Regions from separate parts of the Veillonella sp. 3_1_44 genome, predicted to be linked through region 1. Evidence: riboswitches for the same ligand, from Rfam matches in the RefSeq annotation. Region 1 holds a riboswitch; the other holds the start of a gene.

Region 1 (11,896 bases):
AATAAGACTTGGACTCGTGGGCAGGCTCCTGTGAGCGGTCAAGCAGCGACAGAAGACCAAATTCAAGCGGTAGATACTCGTGTGATGGCCGTAGAAGATAAGGTAGCGGACTTCGGCTGGTTGGCGAAGAGCAGTGCTACAGGTACAGGTCAAGCAACAGGTAATAACACAGCTACTAAAGTGGGGGACAAAACGGAAGTAGAATTCCGTGCCGGTGATAATCTCACTATTAACCAAACAGGTACAACTTTCACGTATTCCTTGAATAAAAACATGACAGGTCTTGAAAGTGTATCCGTAGGCGATGTAGCAAACGATAAACCAGGTGTTGTATTAAACGGTGCTGACGGTACTATGGGCGTACGTGGTAAAGACGGTGCGAATGCATCTATTACGGCGGCTAAAGGTGCTGACGGCTTGACAGGTACTGGTACTGGTAAAGATCGTATTGTTTATGAAACGAAAGACGCTAACGGCAATCCTGTAAAAGAAACCGTAGCGACTATGAACGACGGCTTGCATTTCGCTGGTGATAACGGAAATACTGTTATCGATAAAACATTGAATCAAAAACTTGAAATCGTTGGTGGTGCTGATGCAGCGAAATTGACTGATAACAATATCGGCGTTAATGCAAAAGACGGCAAGTTGCAAGTACAATTAGCTAAAGATTTAAATGGTTTGTCCAGTGTAGAAGTGAAGGACGATAATGGTGCATCCACTGTTATGAAAGGCGACACTATTAAGAGCAAAGATGCAGCAGGAAATACTTCTGTTGTAAATGGCTCTGGCGTGACTATCACACCTGCTAATCCGCAAAATTCAAATGCTGGTACAGTGTCTTTAACTACTGAAGGCTTGAATAATGGCAACAATCAAATCAAGGGCGTTGCAGCTGGTACAGCAGATACAGATGCAGTTAACCTTGGTCAATTGAAAAAATCTAATGCTCAGCTTGCTAATGCAATTGCTAATGTTGAATCCGAAACACAACGAGTAGGCGCTCATGCGGCGGCTATGTCAGCGTTGAAACCAATTCAATATGATCCATTAGAACCAACTCAAGTGATGGCTGGATATGGTAACTATCGTGGTAAGAGTGCAGCAGCTTTAGGTCTTGCTCATTATACTGATGAAGATACAATGTTCAACGTGGGTGTTTCCGTAGGTGGACGTCATAATATGATCAATGCCGGCTATACTCACAAGTTTGGTAACAGCGATGCTAAAAAAGCTGTACCAGAACGCTACAAAGGCGGTCCAATCAGTTCCATTTATGTGATGCAGGATGAAATGACCTCTTTGAAACAAGAGAATAGTAGACAAAAAGAAGTATTGGATAAACAACAAGCTGAAATCGAATCGTTGAAAGCTATGGTTAATAGTTTACTAGCAACTAAAGGTTAATAACTAAATATAGTAATTGAAACGATAATTTCGCTATAGCATTCTTGTAGTGTTATCCGATGTCGTAAAGAAAAAAGGTTCCGTAGGAAGTTGATGGACGATAAGCCTCAACTGAAATACGGAACCTTTTTTGTTGTTAGAATATAAAGTCAAAAATATTTTAAAATTTATCTTTTGACTTATTGACTTTTTGACTTTTAGGGGTTATTATAATGTCGTAGGGTAAATAAACCCAGTAAAAATAGTATTAGTCAAATAGTTAAACTCTATGATGTATGAGGGGGTAAAATATATGAACAACAACTTTAACAATTTTGGTAATGAATTTTCTAGTATGAATGATTTGTTTAATCAATTGATGGGTAATATGGGTGGTTATTCCACGGAACGACGTAGTTATAAGATTAATGGTCGCGAAGTAACTCCAGAAGAATTTGCGTTTTATCGTCAAACTGGTCGATTACCATCTAATGAGGAAATGCAAGCTGCTCAAGCTGCGCAACAAGGTAAAATTAAACAAGATGGCATCCTTGCTCGTTTGGGGACAAACTTAACTCAACAAGCTCGTGATGGTAAACTCGATCCTGTCATTGGTCGTAATAAAGAAATCCAAGAAACAGCAGAAATCTTAGCGCGTCGTACTAAAAACAATCCAGTACTTGTAGGTGATGCTGGTGTTGGTAAAACTGCAGTAGTAGAAGGCTTGGCACAAGCTATTGTAAATGGTGATGTTCCAGCAGCTATTAAAAATAAAGAAATCATTTCCATCGATATTTCCGGATTGGAAGCTGGTACTCAATACCGTGGTTCCTTTGAAGAAAACATTCAAAACCTTATTAAAGAGGTAAAAGCCGCTGGCAATATTATCTTGTTCTTCGACGAAATCCACCAAATTTTGGGTGCTGGTTCTACCGGTGATGGTCAAGGCTCCAAAGGCTTGGCAGATATCTTAAAACCTGCTTTGTCTCGTGGTGAAATGACTGTTATTGGTGCTACAACACAAGATGAATACCGTAATACAATCATGAAAAACGCGGCTCTCGCTCGTCGTTTTAATGAGGTAAAGGTAAACGCGCCATCTGCAGAGGATACTTTCAAAATCTTACAAGGCATTCGTCCATTGTACGAAGCGCATCATAATATTGAATTGCCAGATGCGGTGTTGAAAGCAGCTGTAGATTATTCCGTACAGTATATTCCACAACGTAGCTTGCCTGATAAAGCTATTGATTTAATCGATGTAACAGCAGCTCACTTGGCATCTCAACATCCTGTAACAGATATTAAAACATTGGAAGCAGATATTGCTGATGCTAAAGCAAAACAAGAGGAATATGCTCAAAAAGAAGACTATGAATCTGCGATTAATGAAAAAATGCGTATTCAAAAGTTACAAGCAGAGCTTGATAACCATACAGAAAATCAAAAGGTAGTGGCTAAGGTTAACGATGTAGCAGAAGCCGTTGAAAGAATGACTGGTATTCCTGTATCTCAAATGGGGGCATCCGATATCGAACGCTTGAAAGACATGAAATCTCGTTTAGAAGCTCATGTAATTGGTCAAGATAAAGCAGTAGAAGCTGTATCTAAAGCAATCCGTCGTAACCGTGCAGGCTTTGACGAAGGCAACCGTCCAATCGGTAGCTTCTTATTCGTAGGTCCTACTGGCGTTGGTAAAACAGAATTAGCTAAACAATTAGCTCTAGATATGTTTGGTAACAAAGATGCAATCATTCGCTTGGATATGTCCGAATATAGTGATCGCACAGCCGTATCTAAATTAATCGGTGCTACAGCTGGTTATGTTGGTTATGAAGATAACTCTAACACATTGACTGAACGCGTACGTCGTAATCCTTATTCCATCGTATTATTCGATGAAATCGAAAAAGCAGACCCTCAAGTTATTACATTACTTCTACAAGTATTGGATGATGGTCGCTTAACAGATGGTCAAGGTAACACAGTAAACTTTAAAAATACTGTTATCATCGCTACATCCAATGCAGGTTTTGGTTATGGTAGTGACAATGATGATGAAAATAAAGTAGATGTAATGGAACGCATCGCTCCATTCTTCCGTCCAGAGTTTTTGAACCGTTTCAACGCAGTTATCGAGTTCAATCAATTGAGCAAAGAAGATTTGAAAAAAATTGTAGATTTGATGCTTGATCAAGTGAATAAAACTTTAGCTAAAAAAGACATCACTCTTGATGTAACAGATGCAGCTAAAGAATTGTTGATGGAACAAGGGTATGACAAAACTATGGGCGCTCGTCCATTACGTCGTGTTATCGAATCTGAAATCCGCGATAATGTAACAGATTTCTACTTGGATCACATCGATGCTAAACACTTGCTTGCCGATGTTAAGGATGGTCATATTGTAATCTCTGAAAAAGCAGATTCCGATGATAGCAAAGACCAAGATAAGGCTGAGAAATAAATAATAGACGTAAAAGTGTCGGAATAATCATTTGACAAATCTGAATAAAGTAGTAATATTAATAGCATAATTATATAGTGAGTATGCAAGGGAGCCTATTATATAGGCTGAGAAAGGGCTGCGAGCACCTGACCTTTATACCTGATCGGGATCATGCCCGCGTAGGAAGCACGCTAATACTTAATACGGGTATCGATCATTTTGTTCGATACCCGTTTTTGCATACCTAACTATATATGTCTTTTATATAGGAGGATGTAAAAATGTTTATGACACAATTGGAATCGGCTGTGGCTGGTGTAGTTACGAAGGAAATGAAAGTCGTCGCGGAAAAAGAACGTATGGATGAAGACGTATTACGTTCACTAGTGGCAGCAGGAAAGGTTGTTATTCCTTGTAACAAGCAACATACTAGTATTTCGCCTGAGGGGATTGGTAAGCGTCTTAGAACTAAAGTCAATGTTAATTTAGGTACATCGAAAGACGTCACTGATTATGATAGTGAAATTGAAAAGGTTAATCGAGCTATTAGACTTGGCGCAGAGTCGATCATGGATCTTTCCACTCATGGTGACACTCGTATTTTTAGACGTAAATTAATTGAGACATCGCCAGTAATGATTGGTACGGTGCCTATTTATGATAGTGTCATTCATCATCAAAAAGATTTGGGTGAATTAACGGCTCAAGACTTCTTGGACACTATCCGATTACACGCTCAAGATGGTGTAGATTTTATTACTATCCACAGTGGTATTACGAGAAAAACAATAGATCAAATCAAGAATCATAAACGGTTGCTCAATATTGTTAGTCGTGGAGGCAGTTTGGTATTTGCGTGGATGAGCATGACAGGTCATGAAAATCCATTCTACGAATACTTTGATGAAATCTTAAAGATTTGCAAAGAATATGATGTTACTTTGTCTTTAGGTGATGCTTGTCGTCCAGGTTGCTTAGCGGATGCAACTGATGTGTGCCAAATTGAAGAGCTTGTAAGGCTTGGTGAATTGGCAAAACGAGCGAAACAATATGGTGTACAAGCTATGATTGAAGGACCTGGGCATGTACCTTTACATCAAATACAAATGAATATGGAAGTTCAAGAATCCTTGTGTGATGGAGCGCCATTCTATGTGTTGGGACCGCTCGTAACAGATATTGCTCCAGGCTATGACCATATTACGGCTGCTATTGGTGGCGCTGTAGCGGGTATGCATGGTGCGTCATTCTTGTGCTATGTTACACCAGCGGAACATTTAGCCTTACCAAATGCAGATGATGTAAAAGACGGAATTATGGCTTTCAAAATAGCGGCGCATGCTGCAGATATTGCTCGTGGTATTCCTAATGCAAGAGATATAGATGACACTATGGCTAAAGCACGTCAAGTTCTCGATTGGGAGGCACAATATGCTTGTGCCCTTGATCCTGAACGGGCTCGTTCTATTCGTGAAAGTAGAGCACCGGAGGAAGATCATAGTGAAACCTGTTCGATGTGTGGCAAGTTCTGTGCTGTACGCAGTATGAATAAAGCTTTACAAGAAGAATATATTGATATTTTATAAGCTTTTTCATATGGGAGGTCACTATGGATTTGATTGTTAATGGAGAGCCAAAGCAGGTTTCAAACGAGCAACTTCATTTGGTTCTTAATGAATTAGGGTATACCGGTAAACACTTTGTAGTTGAGCTTAATGGTGAGATTCTTAGTAAGGAAACGTATACAACCACTAAATTAACGGCTGCTGATAGATTAGAAATCGTTAGCTTTGTAGGAGGTGGTTGATATGTTGGATTCATTTGCTGTAGGTAATACAACATTTTCTAGTCGCTTGTTAGTGGGGACAGGGAAATATGCATCCTATAATTTGATGCATGATGCATTAGTAGCATCACAATCAGATATTGTGACAGTTGCTCTTAGGCGAGTAGGTACAACGCAAAGCGAGGAGGATATATTAAACTATATCCCTGGTACAATGCATTTATTACCGAATACATCGGGTGCTAGAAATGCAGATGAGGCTATACGCATTGCACGTATGGCAAAAGCATTAGGCTGTGGTGATTTGATTAAGATTGAAGTCATTCAAGATCAGATGTATTTGATGCCCGATAATTTAGAGACTATTAAAGCCACCGAGGTGTTGGCAAAGGAAGGGTTTATAGTCTTTCCTTATATGAGTCCTAATTTGATGGATGCAAAGCGACTAGTAGATGCTGGTGCTAGTTGTGTTATGCCCCTCGCTTCGCCTATAGGTAGTAATCGTGGACTTGAAGCAAAAGGATTGATAGAGATTTTAATCAACTCTATTGATGTGCCTATTATTGTTGATGCGGGGATAGGACGTCCTTCTGATGCAACAATAGCTATGGAAATGGGGGCTAGTGCTGTTCTTGTTAATACGGCTATTGCTACGAGTTCGGACCCAGTAGGCATGGCAGAGGCTTTTTATCATGCTGTAGAGGCTGGTCGTAAGGCATATCTTGCAAAATGTGCACCTAAGAAGTCTGTAGGTAGTGCATCTTCACCATTAACTGGTTTCTTGCGAAAGTAGGGTGATGATATGTCATTTATAGATGTACTTTCAAGCGTTTACGACGAAGATATAGCTGAAACATTAGAGGCTATAACTGATGATGAAATACTTTCAACACTCTCTAAATCAGTACTAACTATTGAGGATGCACTTATTCTATTATCACCTCAAGCCCTGCTGTATTTAGAAGATATGGCGCAGATAGCTCATAAGCGGACGGTACAGCAATTTGGTTATACCATACAACTGTTCACGCCTATGTACATTTCAAACTATTGCGACAATGGTTGTGTTTATTGTGGATATAGTCATCATAGTGGAATTGCCCGTGAAAAGCTAAGTTTAGAAGATATTGAGCTTGAGGCGAAAGCAATCGCTGAAACGGGATTAGAGCAAGTTTTAGTGTTAACTGGTGAATCTAAATCTTGTAGTCCACCGTCATATATACAAGCTGCCGTAGAAAAATTGGTTCCTATTTTTAGTAGCGTTAGTGTCGAGGTGTATTCGCTTACGCTAGAGGAATATAAAGGATTAGTCACAGTTGGAGCGGATGGAATGACGATGTTCCAAGAGACATATAATCCGACGTTGTATGCGCAATTACATCCATTTGGGCCTAAGAGTGATTTTGCAAAGCGGATTGATACGCCTGAGTTGGCTTGTCAGGCTGGATTTAGAGTGGTCAATATTGGTGCTTTAATGGGTCTTGATGAATGGCGTCGAGAGGCATACAAGACGATGTTACATCTCAATTACCTTATGCAACATTATCCAGATGTAGAATTATCTGTTTCCGTTCCAAGAATTCGACCTTGTGCAGTAGGTTATTCTCCAAAATATCCTGTAGATGATACGGCATTGGTTCAATATATTTTGGCTTTGCGTCTTTTGTTCCCCCGTGTGGGAATTACGCTTTCCTCTCGTGAAAGCAAGTATATGCGTGATAATCTGGTGAGACTTGGGATTACAAAACTTTCTGCTGGCGTAACAACCTCTGTAGGGGGACATACAAAACAAGATGATTCTAGCCAATTTACAATTAGTGATAATCGCAGCGTAAGTGAAATGGCTGCAATGCTCGAAAATAATGGATACCAACCTATTTATAAAGATTGGCAGGCACTATGAGGAGATATGTGTATGGCTCATATGAATAACGAATTTGAAACGGCTATATCTCACTTCTATAGTTCTGAGGAGTTTCGTAAATTGCAGAGTTCAGTAGTAGGCGTTTTAGGTGCTGGCGGATTGGGATCCAATTGTGCGGTTAATCTTGTCCGTAGCGGTATTCGAAATCTAATTATTGCAGATTATGACATTGTAGAGCTAAGTAATTTAAATCGGCAATACTATTTTTCGAGTCATGTGGGGCAGTATAAGGTAGAGGCTTTACAAGATGTGTTAACTGCCATTAATTCAAATGTTATCGTTACGGTTTATAAGGATAAATTGACAATCGAGAATATACCTGAAATCTATAAAAAAGCCGATATTTTGATAGAAGCCTTTGATACTGTAGAAGCTAAATCTATGTTTTTAGAGGCTACAATTTCAGTATATATACCTAAAATCATGGTATCCGGATTAGCTGGAATCGGTAATTCCGATGCGTTACGAACTAAAAAGCTAGGTAAAAATTTGTATATTGTTGGTGACGAGCATTCCGGTGTAGACAATGCGTATCCTTATGCGCCACGTGTAGCTATTGCTGCTGCAAAACAGGCGGATCTAGCGTTATCACTTTTACTAGAGAAGACCATGTCTAATGAGGTGAAATAGGTGAATCGAAAAGACAAACTAACAGAGGTAATGAATGCTTGCCCTATTTATGGAATTACGGGCGGTACTCGAGATGTGGTTCCGCTTGTGAAAGATATGCTAAGCGCAGGGATACGAATTATTCAATATCGTGAAAAGGGAAAAACACCTATTCTGCGATATCAGGAGGCTATGATTTTGAGACGATTGACCTCTAATTATCATGCTCTATTAATTATTGATGATTATGTTGATCTTGCGCTGGCTGTACATGCTGATGGTGTTCATATTGGGCAAGCTGATTTGCCGCCCAATACGGTAAGACGAATTGTAGGGCCTAATATGTTGATTGGCTGGTCAACCCATAGTATATCTGACCTAAAAGTGGCAAACAGATATACAGGTGTTATTGATTATATTGGGGTAGGGCCTATTTTTTCTACACAGACAAAACCTAATGCTAATCCTGTAGGAATTTCTTATGTATATTGGGCAAAGCAATTTAGTAAGTTTCCTATTGTTGCTATTGGGGGGGATTAAAACGACAAATACTGATATCGTTTGGCAAGCGCATCCCGATTTTATTTGTGCCGTTTCTGAAATAACAGAGTCGGACAATATACAAAATACGGTTTATGAGCTTATGACTGGATATAGTAGAGTCAGATAAAAAATTGAGTTTACATACAAACCACAAGATTAAAATCTTGTGGTTTTTTTGGTTATAAAAGAATTTTGTATACATGATAAAAATCATTGCTAACGTATCGATTTGTTTAGTATAATCGTATCATTAAATTCGATATTCTATAGAATTTATAAAATAAATGAAGATGAAGAGGTAATAGTATATGTCTCATTATGTAGATTTAAATAGTGATTTAGGCGAAAGTTTTGGTAACTATACATTAGGCATGGATAGTGAAGTATTAAATCACGTAACAAGTGCTAATATTGCTTGTGGTTGGCACGCTGGAGATCCTCTTATTATGGATGCGACTGTCCGCATATGTAAAGAAAAAGGAGTTGCCGTAGGGGCGCATCCTGGTTATCCAGATTTGATGGGATTTGGTCGTCGTGCGATGGCAGTAAGTCCTGCTGAGGCAAAAGCCTATATGATGTACCAACTAGGTGCACTTCAAGCTTTTTGTGATAGTTATGACATTACTTTACAGCATATGAAATTACATGGTGCTTTTTACAATACAGCCTGTGTTACGCCTGTACTAGCCGATGCAATTTTAGATGGTTTACAAGCGGTAAATCCTAATATCGCGGCCATGGTATTGAGTGGTAGCTATATTGCTCAAGAGGCACAGCGACGAGGCATTCCTGTTATACAGGAAGTGTTTGCCGATCGTGGCTATACAGAGGAGGGAACATTGGTCCCTCGTACAGAAGTAGGTGCTTTCATCAAAGACCCGCAAGAGGCTTTAGACCGAGTTCTCATGATGGTTACAAAGGGTAAGGTTGTTACTAATACGGGGAAGACCATTGATATTGTGGCTGACTCCATATGTGTTCATGGAGATAATCCTGAAGCGATAGCTTTCACAAAGTATATTTGGGAAGAGCTATCAAAAGCTGGTATAACGGTGGCGAATTTTCAAAACCGATAACACTATTAAGAACATTAAAATAAATGCTTAATTAATACTAACAGAAAATACGAATATAAGTATTAAAAGCAAGTATGAGCTTTAAGCAATAAGTATGACATAGATTAATTATTATTTTGGAGGTTCCTATGAAACCAATTACAGGTAAAGCGAGTTTCTCTGTCCTATTAGGGGCAGCTTTCTTAATGGCCACGTCATCTATTGGGCCTGGCTTTATGTTGCAAACAGCAGCGTTTACAAATGAGTTGAAAGCAGACTTTGCATTTGCTATCGTTATATCCGTTATTTTCTCTATTATTGCACAGCTTAATGTGTGGACAATTATTGGTGTATCCCAAATGCGCGGTCAAGATATTGCGAATAAGGTATTACCAGGCCTTGGGTATATAGTGGCATTTTTAATTTCCCTTGGTGGATTAGCCTTTAATATCGGTAATATTGGTGGTGCTTCTATGGGCCTCAATATTATATTTGGTATCGACACAACAACAGCAGCCGCTATTAGTGGTATTTTGGGCATCTTACTATTTACATCTAAGAAGATGGGTGGTGTTCTAGATAATACGGCTAAAGTACTCGGTACGGTTATGCTCGTCCTCATTGCTTATGTAGCATTTTCAACGAATCCCCCAGTAGGGACAGCAGTGACTCATGCGATAGTACCTACGAATTATCCGTGGCTTGCTACGATAACTCTTATTGGAGGGACCGTAGGTGGATATATAACATTCTCTGGTGGTCACCGCCTTATTGATGCTGGTATTACAGGTCAAGAACATTTAAAGGATGTACGTCGTGCAGCTATTATGGGCATGTCTGTTGATGCGCTAGTTCGTATATTATTATTCTTAGCTGTTCTTGGTGTGGTATCTATGGGATTTGTACTAGATGCTAAGGATCCAGCTGGTTCTGCTTTTCTTTTAGGAGCTGGTGAAATCGGGCATAAATTATTCGGTATAGTGTTCTTCTGTGCCGCATTGACCTCTGTAGTAGGGGCTGCCTATACATCAGTATCCTTTTTAAAAACATTGTTTAAGGTGGTAGAACGAAATGAAAAATTGACTATTATGGCATTTATCTTTATTTCCACATGTATCCTGATTTTTATTGGTAAACCAGCATCTCTATTGATTTTAGCTGGTTCTGTAAATGGGTTAATATTACCTGTTACATTGGCAGTTATGCTTGTCGCAACTCATAAATCTGAAATCGTAGGAACATATAAACACAATAAACTTTTATATTATACAGGGTGGATTGTAGTGCTCGTAACATCTTACATTGGTGTTACATCTTTAAAAGGTATTGCTAAGTTACTAGGTTAATTAATTATCTGTGAAAGCACCATTACGTTCATCTTGAATGTGATGGTCCTTTCTAGTTATAGCAGGAGGTACATATGAAACCTACAATTTCACCTGTAGGGGATTGCGCTATCTCTATTGATTTTGGTCAAGCAATCGATCCAAAGATTAATCGACAAATCCGACAAGTTATAGAGCAGATTAAACTCTTACAGCTAGATGGAATTATTGAACTAGTTCCTACATACTGTGCATTGCTTGTTCAATATGATGCAATGGTATATACGTATTCCGACATTTGTGGAACTCTTAATCCAATATTACAAGAATCTGTAACAGACAGCGGAAATGAACGTGTTACGATTGTTGAAATCCCGACCATATACGGTGGCGAGTATGGTCCAGATCTAGGTTTTGTAGCCTCTCACAATCATATAAGTGAAGCTGAAGTTGTATCCATTCATAGTGGTACTGATTATTTGGTTTATATGTTAGGTTTTATTCCTGGTTTTACTTACTTAGGTGGGATGGATCCTCGCATTGCAACTCCGCGCTTGTCTTCGCCAAGAACTTTGATTCCTGCCGGGTCTGTAGGTATTGCAGGAGAACAGACTGGCACATATCCATCAGATTCTCCAGGGGGCTGGCAGATTATTGGACGCACACCTTTGACTATGTATGACATGTCTAAAAAGCAAGCTGCATTATTAAGGGCAGGGGACTACGTTCGTTATGTGCCTATCGATGAAAACGAATTCCATAGGATTAAATCCTTGGGTATGGAATATATTCCATCTATATATGAAATAGAAAGTGGTG
Region 2 (11,896 bases), 190 kb from region 1:
TAAGGTTGCAATCTTAGCCACATCATATCCTTGCATCTTACCTACCACATCTGAAAGGATGGAGTTTAATATGAGTACACAGAGCGCGCAGAATACAATCTCCAAAGTACCTGAGTTAAGTTTAGCTTCATACATCGCTCGAAATATAAAGGTAGGTAACAATATATAAAAGTTTAGTTTACTCAGCGTATATAGATCGAGTTTAAATCTTCTATCTAATATAAATCCCACGCCTATAAGTACTAAGATAGGGACCATAGAATTCATAAAAATATGGCCTACTAATTCGAATAGATTCATCATCTCACCTAGAGTTTTTCTTTAATATATTAGTTAATATATAAGGCATAGTTTTAATTAATCGTATAACTATATGTAGTAAATATACAGTTGTTTTATATAAGCTGTAAGTGAATAAGTTTTTTAAAATATTTTTATCCTTTGTAGTATTATCATACCATAGTATCTATTGTTTGGGGCTTAAAAATTTATCGATTATAATTACTTATCATAATCATCAGAAATATCTATGCAATATGTGATTTTGGATATACGACTTTAACCATCGATTTATAGTATAATATGAATATATTGTATATTTTAGTTTGTTAGTACACGAGGTGTCTCTAGGTGTTACCATAGCTTTTACAGTGTGGCGTTTTAAGGGATGCACAGGAGGAATTATGAAACGAATTTTATTAGTGTTAATGAGCGTTTTCATGCTTGCCTTTTTAGTCGGTTGTGGCAATGATGCAAGTAAACCAGCTGAGTCAGCTAAACCAAGCACATCTGAAAAGATTACTGTACAAGCTGCAGCAAGCCTCAAAGGTGCTCTTACAGAATTGGCTGATGCTTACAAAAAAAGCCATAACTTAGCGGATGATCAAATCGCTATTAACTTCGCTGGTTCTGGTACATTACGTCAACAAATCGAACAAGGTGCACCAGCTAGTTTATTTATTTCTGCTGACGAGAAAAATATGAAAATGTTACAAGAAAAAGATTTGGTAACTGATGTAAAACCATTCGTAACTAATGAACTCGTTCTCGTAGTTCCAAAAGGTCAACCTAAGGTTGAGCTAAATCAAATCGCTACAGTAAAGCGTATCGTATTGGGCAATCCTGAAACAGTACCAGCTGGTAACTATGGTAAACAAGTATTAACAAAACTAGGCGTTTGGGAACAGGTAGAACCTAATGTAGTATACGCTAAAGATGTAAAAGCTGTAACAGCTTCCATTAGCCAAGGTGCTGGAGATGCTGGTTTCATCTATAAAACTGATGCTATCGCAGCGGGCGATGCAGTTGAAATCTCTGCAGTAACACCGGCTGATTCCCATGATCCAGTTATCTATCCAATTGGTATTATTAAAAAATATGACAACGCATTGGCAAAAGACTTCTACCAATACGTAATGAGCCCAGAAGGCCAAAAAGTATTAGAAAAATACGGTTTCTCTACTTCTAAATAAGAGTAAAGCGCTAGCTTTCAGGGCTAGCGTTTTCTTATGATACAATAGAGATATTATTGATATTACTAATCTTATGATTGCTCACTGTATGCTTTTTCTTTTACTCATTTGTAGTGATGAGTGCTTAATAATCTAGCATATGATATGATTTTGTGCATATAATTTGTTTGAAAAGTATTTTTGAATTAATAGATATAGCACATACTTTAGAGTTGTTGTGTATAGAAAGGGGGCGTGACATGAGTCCATTATGGCTGTCGCTATGGGTGGCAAGTATAGCTCTTATTATAGTTATTTTAAATGGCTTAGCGACTTGTTACTGGATGAACCGTTGCAAGTGGGGTGGTATTGCCATTCTTGATGCACTTATTACCTTGCCACTTGTACTGCCTCCGGTAGTTGTTGGTTTTGCGTTACTTATGGTATTTACTCCAGGTTATGCGTTTGGTGCTTGGCTTGAAGCTCATGATATGAGTGTTGTTTTTGCTGCATCCGGTGCCGTGATAGCCTCCTCTGTAATTGCATTTCCGCTGTTTTATCAAACGGTGCGTTCAGCATTGCAATCCGTCGATCATAATATGGAGGACGTAGCGCGTACATTAGGTGCTTCAGAGTTACGTATCTTTTTTACTATCTCCGTACCACTCGCTTGGAAAGGCATTTTGACGGGCAGTATCTTAGCCTTCTGTCGTGCTATGGGCGAGTTCGGTGCTACCATTTTGATTGCAGGCAATATTCCAAAGGTAACGCGCACCATGCCACTTGCTATCTACTCTTACGTAGAGGCAGGACAGTACATGGATGCTTTTGAATTAGTTATCTATATTTGTGTGCTCACATTGGCATTGTTGAGTGGGATTCACCTCATCACAAAGGGGTCCTTGTTCCGTCACATTGATAATAATTAGGAGGTCCGATGATTACATTTTCCTTTACCGTAGCTAGACCTTCTGTGACTGTGAAAGCCGATGGGGTACTTCCTTCTGGTATTACCGTTTTGACAGGTCAATCTGGCAGTGGTAAAAGTACTTTCATTAAATGCATTGCAGGACTGGTAAAACCCACTACAGGTAGTATTCACTGTAATGAAACAACGTGGGTGGATCGAGATAATAAGATTTGGGTTCCCGCTCAAAAACGTCAGGTAGGCTATATGCCACAAGGCAACATCGTATTCCCTCATTTGTCTGTGGAACATAATATTACCTATAGCAAACGAGGCACACCTGACATGTGCAATAGTCTATTGCAGCGTTTAAGCCTTGAGAAATATCGCAAAACGAAGGCTGGCAGTCTGTCTGGTGGCGAACAGCAACGAGTTGCTTTGGGACGTGCGCTCTACTCTAAACCGACTATCTTGCTTCTTGATGAGCCTTTATCTGCTTTAGATTGGAACTTGCGAAAGCATGTGCGCGAAGATTTGGTGTCCATTATTCGCGAGTGGGATGTACCTTGTGTATGGGTTACCCATGATGAAAGCGAAGCCGAAATGGTTGGAGATCGGCACTGGACCTGTGAAGAAGGCCAAATTCAAATATCTAAATAACAATAATGTAAATAAAAGAATCTAAATAACAAAACCCCTTCATACGAGTTATTGCTCCTAAAGGGGTTTTATTGTTTATATAGCAGTTCCTATTTAGTTAGTCTCCTATCTTGGATGCTTGTTGTATATATCCTATTATGGTTGTTTAACTTCTGTAGAGACCTTTACTGCTTTACTTACGAAACCAATGATAGTAGTTATGATAAAGGCCATTGTAAAGGCTGGTAATGTAGCACCTACGGTGCTTTCACTGTGTAACATATAGTGATATAAACCGACCGATACAGCCCAAATTGTGCCGCGTACTAAAAAAGCCGATAGAGTTTGCACTTGTTGACGATTCATAAAGTAGTCCGCTAGCAAGATGGCAATCATTGGGGTAAAGACAGATCCGATGAGGTATAAGAAGTCTGTAATATCGTCCATCGGATACAAGATAGCTGCAATAGTGCCAACGATGGTAACAATAACTGCAATGCCCTTACTAGATGCACTATTATAGATAGTCGTACTAGAAACACCTGCAGAGTAAGCGTCCATAAAGGTTGTAGTAACGGTAGAGAAGATAATAACGATGAGTCCAGCAAGACCAAGTCCTGCATTCATCATGATAGTAATGATGGAGTCGCCACCGCCAAAAATAGCGGCACTAAGACCTAAGGTATACATGACGATACTCGTTACCGTGTAGACCGTAGCACTTGTGAGTGATGCGGTGAAAGGATGTTTACTTTCACGGGTATAATCACTGATGAGAGGTAGCCAAGATAGTGGCATGGCAATAGATAACTCAAGAGCAGCGATGAAACTCATGTTTCCGCTAGTTAGAAGGCCACCTTCACTAGGCCACTGCGATATCATGTGCGTGCCCATGTAGAGGGTGAGGCCTAGCAATAGAATAGATACGATGGCTTGAATATAGCCCGTATTGTGGAGGCCGATGAAGAGCCACAAAATGACGAGGGCCCCGATGGCAATGGTCCAAATCATAGGTGATAGAGGTGCCAGTGCTTGTAAGGCTAACATGGCATCGTAAATCATGATGCTGGTCCAACCGATGAGCTGGAGCATATTTAAAAAGGCAAAGCCCTTTGCCCCTAGTGGGCCAAAGCTAAAGGCTGTCGTGTTCATACTGCCTTGCCGCAAGCGGCCACCGATGAGTCCCGCACCAAATAGCAGGATGCCGCCGATAATATGACCTAAGATGATGGCATAGAGACCTTGCGCGAGGCCTAAGGGGGCCAGATAGGTACCGGTCATAATTTCCGCAATCGATAAAGCGGCACCGAACCATATCATGGCAAATTGTGGTTGCGTGATGTGTGTATTTTTCATACGTCCTCCTTGCCAGGAAGTCATAGAAAAAGCCGAGCTCACAGGAACTCGGCCATTAATCCTCTATGTTCCCTACGTTGGCATTATCCAAATCAGGTTATGGGTTAAAGCTTTAGCTTACTCTCAGCCCACTTGTGTGAGCACCCCATTATGGCTTCATTATACGAGGTGCTACGGGAACCGTCAATTATTTTGTTGCATAGATTGTATAATAATGTTATAACTAGATTATAAAAATATATTGCCACTAGGGGTGCTTTTGCTGAGATTGACCATTCAAAACCCTAGACCTGATCCAGATAATACTGGCGTAGGGAAGTGGAATGAAACATGATACCAAACTATTACGAGACCATTCCATTTGAGGTGGTCTCATTTTTATTTACTTGGAGGTATTATGAAAAAAATGATTATTGCTAGCATATGTGTGGCCTTAGGTGTCGTCTTATCGACTACGTCGATTCCTATTGGCCCTGCTCGTATTTTTCCATTTCAACATATGATAAATGTAATCTTAGCCGTTATAGTTGGGGCGAGATTCTCTGTAGGCGCAGCCTTTAGTACTTCTTGCTTACGTAATGTACTAGCACTAGGCTCTCCATTAGCCTTTCCAGGTAGTATGATTGGCGCTTGGTTATCTGCGTATTTATATAAAAAATACAACGCCATCTGGGCAGCGGCTTTAGGCGAAATCATTGGCACTGGACTTATTGGTGCTCTTGTAAGCTATCCAATTGCTCATTTCCTACTAGGCAAACCATTGGCATTGTTGACCTTGATTACATCCTTTTCCATGAGCTCTATTGCAGGTGCTTGCATTGGCTTCGTAGTATTACAAATCTTATCTCGACGTAATCTGTTACACAAGGAGGCATAATGAAACTACATACTGCATTAACAATTGCCGGTACTGACCCTAGTGGTGGCGCTGGCATTATGGCTGATTTAAAATCCTTCCAAAGTCGAAATGTATACGGCATGGCCGTTGTTACTTCTGTGGTGGCTCAAAATACAACGGGTGTACATCACGTAGAACACCTATCGTTAGAAAGCATAGAAAAACAGTTACACGATGTATATTCAGATATTACACCACAAGCCGTTAAGACGGGCATGATTGCTTTACCGGAGATGATGGACCTCATTTATCCTTATGTAAGCAAGAATATTCCTTATGTAATGGATCCCGTTATGATTGCTACTAGTGGTGATCGACTTGTATCGGATGAGGCCGTGAATTTCTTAAAATCGAAACTCATTCCGGTCGCCACAGTCATTACACCTAATCGTAGCGAGGCAGAGGTGTTAGCGGACATGTCTATTACTTGTGAAAGTGATATCACAACAGCAGCTAAGCGTATTTTACATGAATTAGGACCCCGAGTGGTTATTATAAAAGGCGGCCATATTGGAGATGATGCTACGGATTATGCTTTCACCAAAGATGGAGATGTGCGTACGTGGACAAGTCCTAAATATGATACTGTTCATACTCATGGTACGGGCTGCACCTTCTCAGCAGTCATTACGGCAGAGTTCGCTAAAGGACGTGATGTAATGGATGCTATTGGTATTGCAAAGGACTATATCGCTCTAGCTATTAAACATAACCCTGCTCTTGGTCATGGCTGTGGGCCTGTTAATCATATGGCTTATGGGTTATTGGTAAATGGCCCTCAAACGATGGATGAACTTTTGAAAAATGACTAGAGGAGATAGTTATATGATCTACAACAATCCAAATATAAATGGTTCAAATTGGCCCGAACTGAATATATTAGAGACTCTACGCAAAAAAAATCCTCTTGTTATTTGTATTACCAATGATGTGGTGCGGACCTTTACGGCTAATGGTTTACTAGCCATCGGTGCATCACCCGTAATGAGTGAGTGCAGCGAAGACTTAAAAGACCTTATCGTTCATGCTGCGGCTTTACTCATTAACATTGGGACCGTTACACCAGATAAGGTTACTTATTACAAAGAGGCTGTTAAATTAGCGAAGGCTCATGAGGTACCTATTGTGCTAGACCCTGTGGGCTGTCACGCTGGGGCTTATCGATTATCTGTTGTTTTAGACTTGATTAAAACCGGTGCTATTTCGTTGCTACGAGGAAACCAAAGTGAAATTAAAGCCATCTATGATGCTCTTAATACAAATCATAAGATTGACAGTTCTCTCTCTGGTAAGGGCGTAGATGGGGCACAAGTTGAGGATAGCGCAATTATAACGTATCGTCTTGCACGCCAAATTAATTGTCCTGTTGTCGCAACGGGCGAAGAGGACTACGTTTCTGATGGAACTCGTGTATTTGCAGTTCCTCATGGTCATCCAATCATGACAGCGGTAACAGGGACCGGCTGTCTATTAGGGGCTGTCTTAGCTGCATTCTTTAGTTCCTATTATCCATTTATGCATAACATGTCTATCGGTGAGTTTCTTGCGTATGCACTGGCTTACTATGGACTTGCTGGTGAAAGTGCGGTTAAGGTGAGCGGTGTAAAACCTGGCAGCTTTAGTGTGGCATTTATGGATGCCTTATATGAATTCGATGATGCGATGCTTTTATCTGGAAATAGAATACGGCCCGTAGTTGTACCCGATCAATTAAAGGTATATTTTATTAGTGGTACGCAAGATGTAGGTTTTAATGAAAGACATTTACTAGATACTGTTGAAGCTGCTTGTCGGGGTGGCGTGACATGCTTTCAGTTTAGAGAGAAGGGCACAGGAACATTAGAAGGACAACAGAAACTAGAATTAGCTCAGCAGTTAAAAGAAATTTGTGCTATGTATAATGTGCTTTATATTATTAATGACGATGTAGACTTAGCAGTGGCTGTTAATGCTGATGGTGTTCATGTAGGACAAGAGGATATGCGTTTAGAAGACGTTCGTAATCTTGTAGGAAATAAGGTTGTTGGTATATCCATTCATTCTGTGGAGGAACTTCATAAGACTGATGTAGTGTATGCAGATTGTGTCGGTGTAGGTCCTATGTATGCCACAAGTAGCAAACCTGATGCTCAAGAGCCATGCGGACCAGATCGTATTACTGAGTTACGAGCAGAAGGTCTAACATTACCGTGCGTTGGTATTGGGGGTATTACCTTAGATAACGCAACGCCTGTTTTGCAAGCTGGTGCCAGTGGAGTAGCCGTAATATCTGCTATTGCTCATGCAGATGATCCATATGAAGCAGCAGAAGAATTTAAAAATTTAGTAGATAATATTAAGTGATATGTTTTTATAACTCAATAGTAAATAATAAGCACTATACAAAGGAAATAAAAAACATATTATAGTGAATAGAATAAAATATAGTAGACAAAATAAAAATCTAACAAAAGAATGCAAAAAAAGACGATGACAAATGTCATCGTCTTTTTGTTAAGGAAGTTGTCAGTACTTACTGTAAGTTTAGATTGTACTTACAAGTATAGTTTTATTAAAATCTGTACTTACAGGTTATTAATCTAGTTAGTGTCGTACTTACAGATTAGATGGATTCAACGAAACGGTGGAAGAAAGCTTGTGGATGTGCACATACAGGGCAAATTTTTGGAGCTTCTTCACCAACGTGTACATAACCGCAGTTAGCACAGATCCAAGCTACTGGTTCGTCATTGTGGAATACTTTGTTACCGGATACTTGAGCTGCTAATGCAAGGTAACGAGCTTCATGACGAGCTTCAATTTTACCAACTTCGCGCATTTGGAAAGCGATTTTAGCAAATCCTTCTTTTTCAGCTTCGTCAGCGAATTCTTTGTACATTGTAGTATGTTCGTAGTTTTCACCAGCTGCTGCATCGCGAAGGTTAGCTTCGATATCAGCGGAAATATCACCACCATGAAGAGCTTTGAACCACAATTTAGCATGTGCAGATTCGTTGTGAGCTGTTTCTTCGAAATAGTCAGCGATTTCGTTCATGCCAGCTTTACGAGCTGCACTAGCGTAGAATGTATATTTTTGAAATGCTTGGGATTCGCCAGCAAATGCTGCTTGAAGATTTTTTTCAGTGTTAGAACCTTTTAATTCTGCCATTTTAATACTCCTTTGTACTTACGATAATTTTCAAAATTGTTACTTAACGTATATATTCATAACCACTTGGTTGTGAATGCAATGGAATAGAATACTTATTCTATCAATTTCGAGGGCGACTTCGCCTTAGTAAGAAAACTTATTCTTAGATCAAATAGACACTTGCCTAACTCTTAAAATAGTACTTACTTATTTGTGTGTTTCGGCACTTGCCGTCTTAACAGTTTTATATACAATGTGTTATCCGTATACTTAACGAATAATCATTGTTGACTATATTGTAACATACTAAATGAGAAATGCAAGTCTTTTTATAAAATTTATTTCGAAAATTTTCTAAATGATAAATATTATCAATGTAGTAAAAATGTGGGTTTATAAAGATTGAATAGTATGGGATTTATAAAAAATCTTTATTTTGATATTGAGAATGATAACTAAATGAAAAATCATTATTGTTTAGTTATTAATGTTGATTTCTTTAGATGCACTAATATTTCCCTATAAAATATAATGATTAAGATAAACATTTTTGTGATCTTTTGGTGATTATATAATACTATTTTTCTTGTGTTATGGTTTTAATTATAAGAACAGCAGACATATCAAATCTGTACATTATATATTTAGGGCGAAAATTTTATGGTTATGTAATAGACGATTGAACTATAGAATCAGGATATATTTATAGAATCAACTATTTTATGTATAATAAATATATAAATACTGACAGAAGTTAAAGGAGGCGCTATGGCATTTGTTAGATATTACGTAGGCGATGTAGTGAAGATGAAAAAATCACATCCTTGCGGCAGTGATGAGTGGGAAGTTAAGCGAATTGGTACAGACTTTCTCATCGTATGTAATGGATGTGGTCATCAACTCTTGATGCCGCGCCCTAAATTTGAGAAGGCTGTTAAGAAAATCATCTCTCGATTGCCGGAAAATGAGTAAGGAGGGATTATGGTACGACTTACTGATTATGTGACAAGTGGAGGCTGCGCGTGTAAGATTGGGCCTCATATATTAAACCGTGTGCTGAAAGCTTTAACACCCGTTACTAACGAACATGTTCTCGCAGATATGACTGGTGCCGATGATGCAGGTGTATATCAAATCTCGGATACCTTTGCATTGGTGCAAACCTTAGATTTCTTTACACCTATGGTTAATGATCCTGGTTTATTCGGTAAAATTGCAGCTGCTAATGCGCTAAGCGATGTGTATGCTATGGGTGGAACTCCTTTAACGGCGATGAATATCGTAGGCTTTCCGGTTCCTCTCGTCGAGCAAGGTGTTTTGACGGATGTGTTAAATGGGGCTGGTTCGATTGTAGCCGAGGCTGGTGCAGCCATCGTAGGTGGACACAGCATTGAAAATAAGGAACCTATCTTTGGGATGTCTGTGACTGGTCAAGTAAATCCCCATCAGATTTGGAAAAATAAAGGTGCTCAAGTAGGGGACGTGTTGGTGCTAACAAAACGCATTGGTACAGGTATTATGAATAATGCGTTGAAAGCAGATTTATTCCCTGTAGGCACGGAACAGGCCGTCACTAGTATGAGTACTTTAAATCGTGTAGCGGCTGAGGTGGCGCATAACTTTACAGTTCATGCTTGTACAGATGTTACAGGCTTTAGCCTCATGGGACACTCCGTAGAAATGGCGAGTGCTTCTAATGTGACGATTCATATTAAAGTTTACGACATCCCTCTTTTTGATGATGTCATCGAGGCGGCTCAAATGGGGTTAATTCCGGCTGCATCTTATGGTAATCGCAAGGCTATAACTGAAGTACAAGTTGATGAGGACTTGGATCCTATATGGTCGGATATTGTATTTGATCCTCAAACCTCTGGTGGGTTACTATTCTCTGTTCCTGCTAGCGAAGGTGAGCCGCTTGTTCAGGCCTTTCATAAGGCGGGTATTGACTGTGCTGCTATTGTGGGTACTGTTGAAAGCTTCAGTGGTTTAGCGGTACGCGTTACAGAATAAAATTATAAAAATCAGGTCTATACTATTGAGGATAGATATTTAATTAAATTATTATTAGCTGATAGCTGATAGCTGATAGCTGATAGCTGATAGCTGATAGCTGATAGCTGATAGCTGATAGCTGATAGCTGATACTTTCACAAATTATATAATGTATATAGAGGTGTATGATGAGCAATACAAAGGAATTAACGGTAGATGTGCGCGGTAGCTTGTGTCCAAAACCTGTTATTGAAACTAAGAAGGTAAGTGATGCGAATCCAAATGCTGTTATTATTACAATTGTAGATAATGAAGTGAGCCGCGATAATGTAGAGAAGTTTGGTAAGTCTCGTGGTTATGGTGTAGGTATTCGCCAAGATGGCAAGGATTTTTATCTTACTATGACACCAAATGCAAATTCGGTAACGGAAGTAAGTTGTGAACCTATGAACTATGGAAATCGCGTCATTTTGATGACGAAGGATTATCTTGGTGAAGGTAGTGAAGAGCTTGGCCGAAATTTGATGAAAACCTTCTGGGTATGTATGCTTGAAGCTGACGTAAAGCCTTCTAAGATTTATTTCATCAATAGCAGTGTTAAGATGGTAGTCAATGATTCGGTTCATTTGGAAAATATCAAGAAATTAGCTGAGCTTGGTGTAGAAATTGCAGCATGCGGCATTTGTCTTGATTATTTCGGTGTAAAAGATAAGCTGGGCGTAGGCAGTATTACTAATATGTACGCTATTACAGATGCAATCCTTGGAGATAATATTGTTAAGCTATAATATTAGTATTTTATTTTGATATATCGATTTAGAGCTACTGATTTAAAGTAGATTTCTTATTTCTAAAATGAATCATTGAGATGAAAGACATTTAATCGTATCTACTTTGGTAAGAGGTGAGGCATTGGAAAATAAAAAATTACTTGTCGTTTTTACATCCTATTATTTTGGTGATAAGGCGGATAAGGTATTAACAGAATTAGAGGTGCCTCATCAGTTGATGGCTACCCCCCCAGAGCTTTATGATATGTGTGGTTTATCTATAGAAATAGATCCGAGTATTGTTGAGCAAGTTAAGGTTATTTTAAAAGAACATAAGATTAGTACGTCGGGACTGTTTTGGTATGAAAAAGGCGAACTGGCCGTACCATATGAAGCTTAGTAGATAAAAATTAAGTCACATAGTTACTTTTTTGTAACTATGTGACTTTTTTGTGCGTTCTTGTTGGAATATACCATATGGTTTATACTGACATCATCAGCTGAAAACTAATAAAATTGATACTATAAAAGGAGTTTATTATGAATACAACAATGAATGCTATTAACTGGCCAAAAGAATACTTACCAGGTTTAACTGATAACTATGTATCTAATGAGGTGATTGTAAAAGGTATCACTGTAGAGGCTGTATGGGAATACTTAACAAATGCTGCTACATGGCCTTCTTACTACAGCAACTCTAGCGATATTAAGATGCTTAATCAAGAAGATACACATCTTATATCTAAT

Evidence for each region. A riboswitch is a leader RNA that binds a small molecule or an ion and turns the genes downstream of it on or off. The one in region 1 is predicted to bind thiamine pyrophosphate.
Region 2: linked by a shared signal. The riboswitch ahead of cytX (putative hydroxymethylpyrimidine transporter CytX) and the one ahead of thiC (phosphomethylpyrimidine synthase ThiC) in region 1 are both predicted to bind thiamine pyrophosphate.

What each region holds. Positions count from the first base shown of each region.
Region 1 is NZ_GG770201.1:490,213-502,108, forward strand. Features, by position in the region: gene HMPREF0873_RS08955 (ESPR-type extended signal peptide-containing protein) at 1-1,407, shown strand, start outside; gene HMPREF0873_RS08960 (ATP-dependent Clp protease ATP-binding subunit) at 1,700-3,853, shown strand; TPP riboswitch at 3,931-4,038, shown strand; gene thiC (phosphomethylpyrimidine synthase ThiC) at 4,117-5,421, shown strand; gene thiS (sulfur carrier protein ThiS) at 5,445-5,642, shown strand; gene HMPREF0873_RS08975 (thiazole synthase) at 5,644-6,414, shown strand; gene thiH (2-iminoacetate synthase ThiH) at 6,424-7,524, shown strand; gene thiF (sulfur carrier protein ThiS adenylyltransferase ThiF) at 7,537-8,175, shown strand; gene thiE (thiamine phosphate synthase) at 8,176-8,694, shown strand; gene HMPREF0873_RS08995 (LamB/YcsF family protein) at 9,006-9,773, shown strand; gene HMPREF0873_RS09000 (NRAMP family divalent metal transporter) at 9,902-11,098, shown strand; gene pxpB (5-oxoprolinase subunit PxpB) at 11,173-11,896, shown strand, end outside.
Region 2 is NZ_GG770201.1:300,283-312,178, forward strand. Features, by position in the region: gene HMPREF0873_RS07955 (AEC family transporter) at 1-300, opposite strand, end outside; gene modA (molybdate ABC transporter substrate-binding protein) at 684-1,472, shown strand; gene modB (molybdate ABC transporter permease subunit) at 1,712-2,380, shown strand; gene HMPREF0873_RS07970 (ATP-binding cassette domain-containing protein) at 2,389-3,018, shown strand; gene cytX (putative hydroxymethylpyrimidine transporter CytX) at 3,154-4,353, opposite strand; TPP riboswitch at 4,406-4,511, opposite strand; TPP riboswitch at 4,593-4,687, shown strand; gene thiW (energy coupling factor transporter S component ThiW) at 4,751-5,230, shown strand; gene thiD (bifunctional hydroxymethylpyrimidine kinase/phosphomethylpyrimidine kinase) at 5,230-6,063, shown strand; gene thiM (hydroxyethylthiazole kinase) at 6,077-7,594, shown strand; gene rbr (rubrerythrin) at 7,854-8,399, opposite strand; gene HMPREF0873_RS08000 (DUF951 domain-containing protein) at 9,150-9,353, shown strand; gene selD (selenide, water dikinase SelD) at 9,363-10,394, shown strand; gene yedF (sulfurtransferase-like selenium metabolism protein YedF) at 10,565-11,164, shown strand; gene HMPREF0873_RS08015 (DUF3343 domain-containing protein) at 11,289-11,546, shown strand; gene HMPREF0873_RS08020 (hypothetical protein) at 11,687-11,896, shown strand, end outside.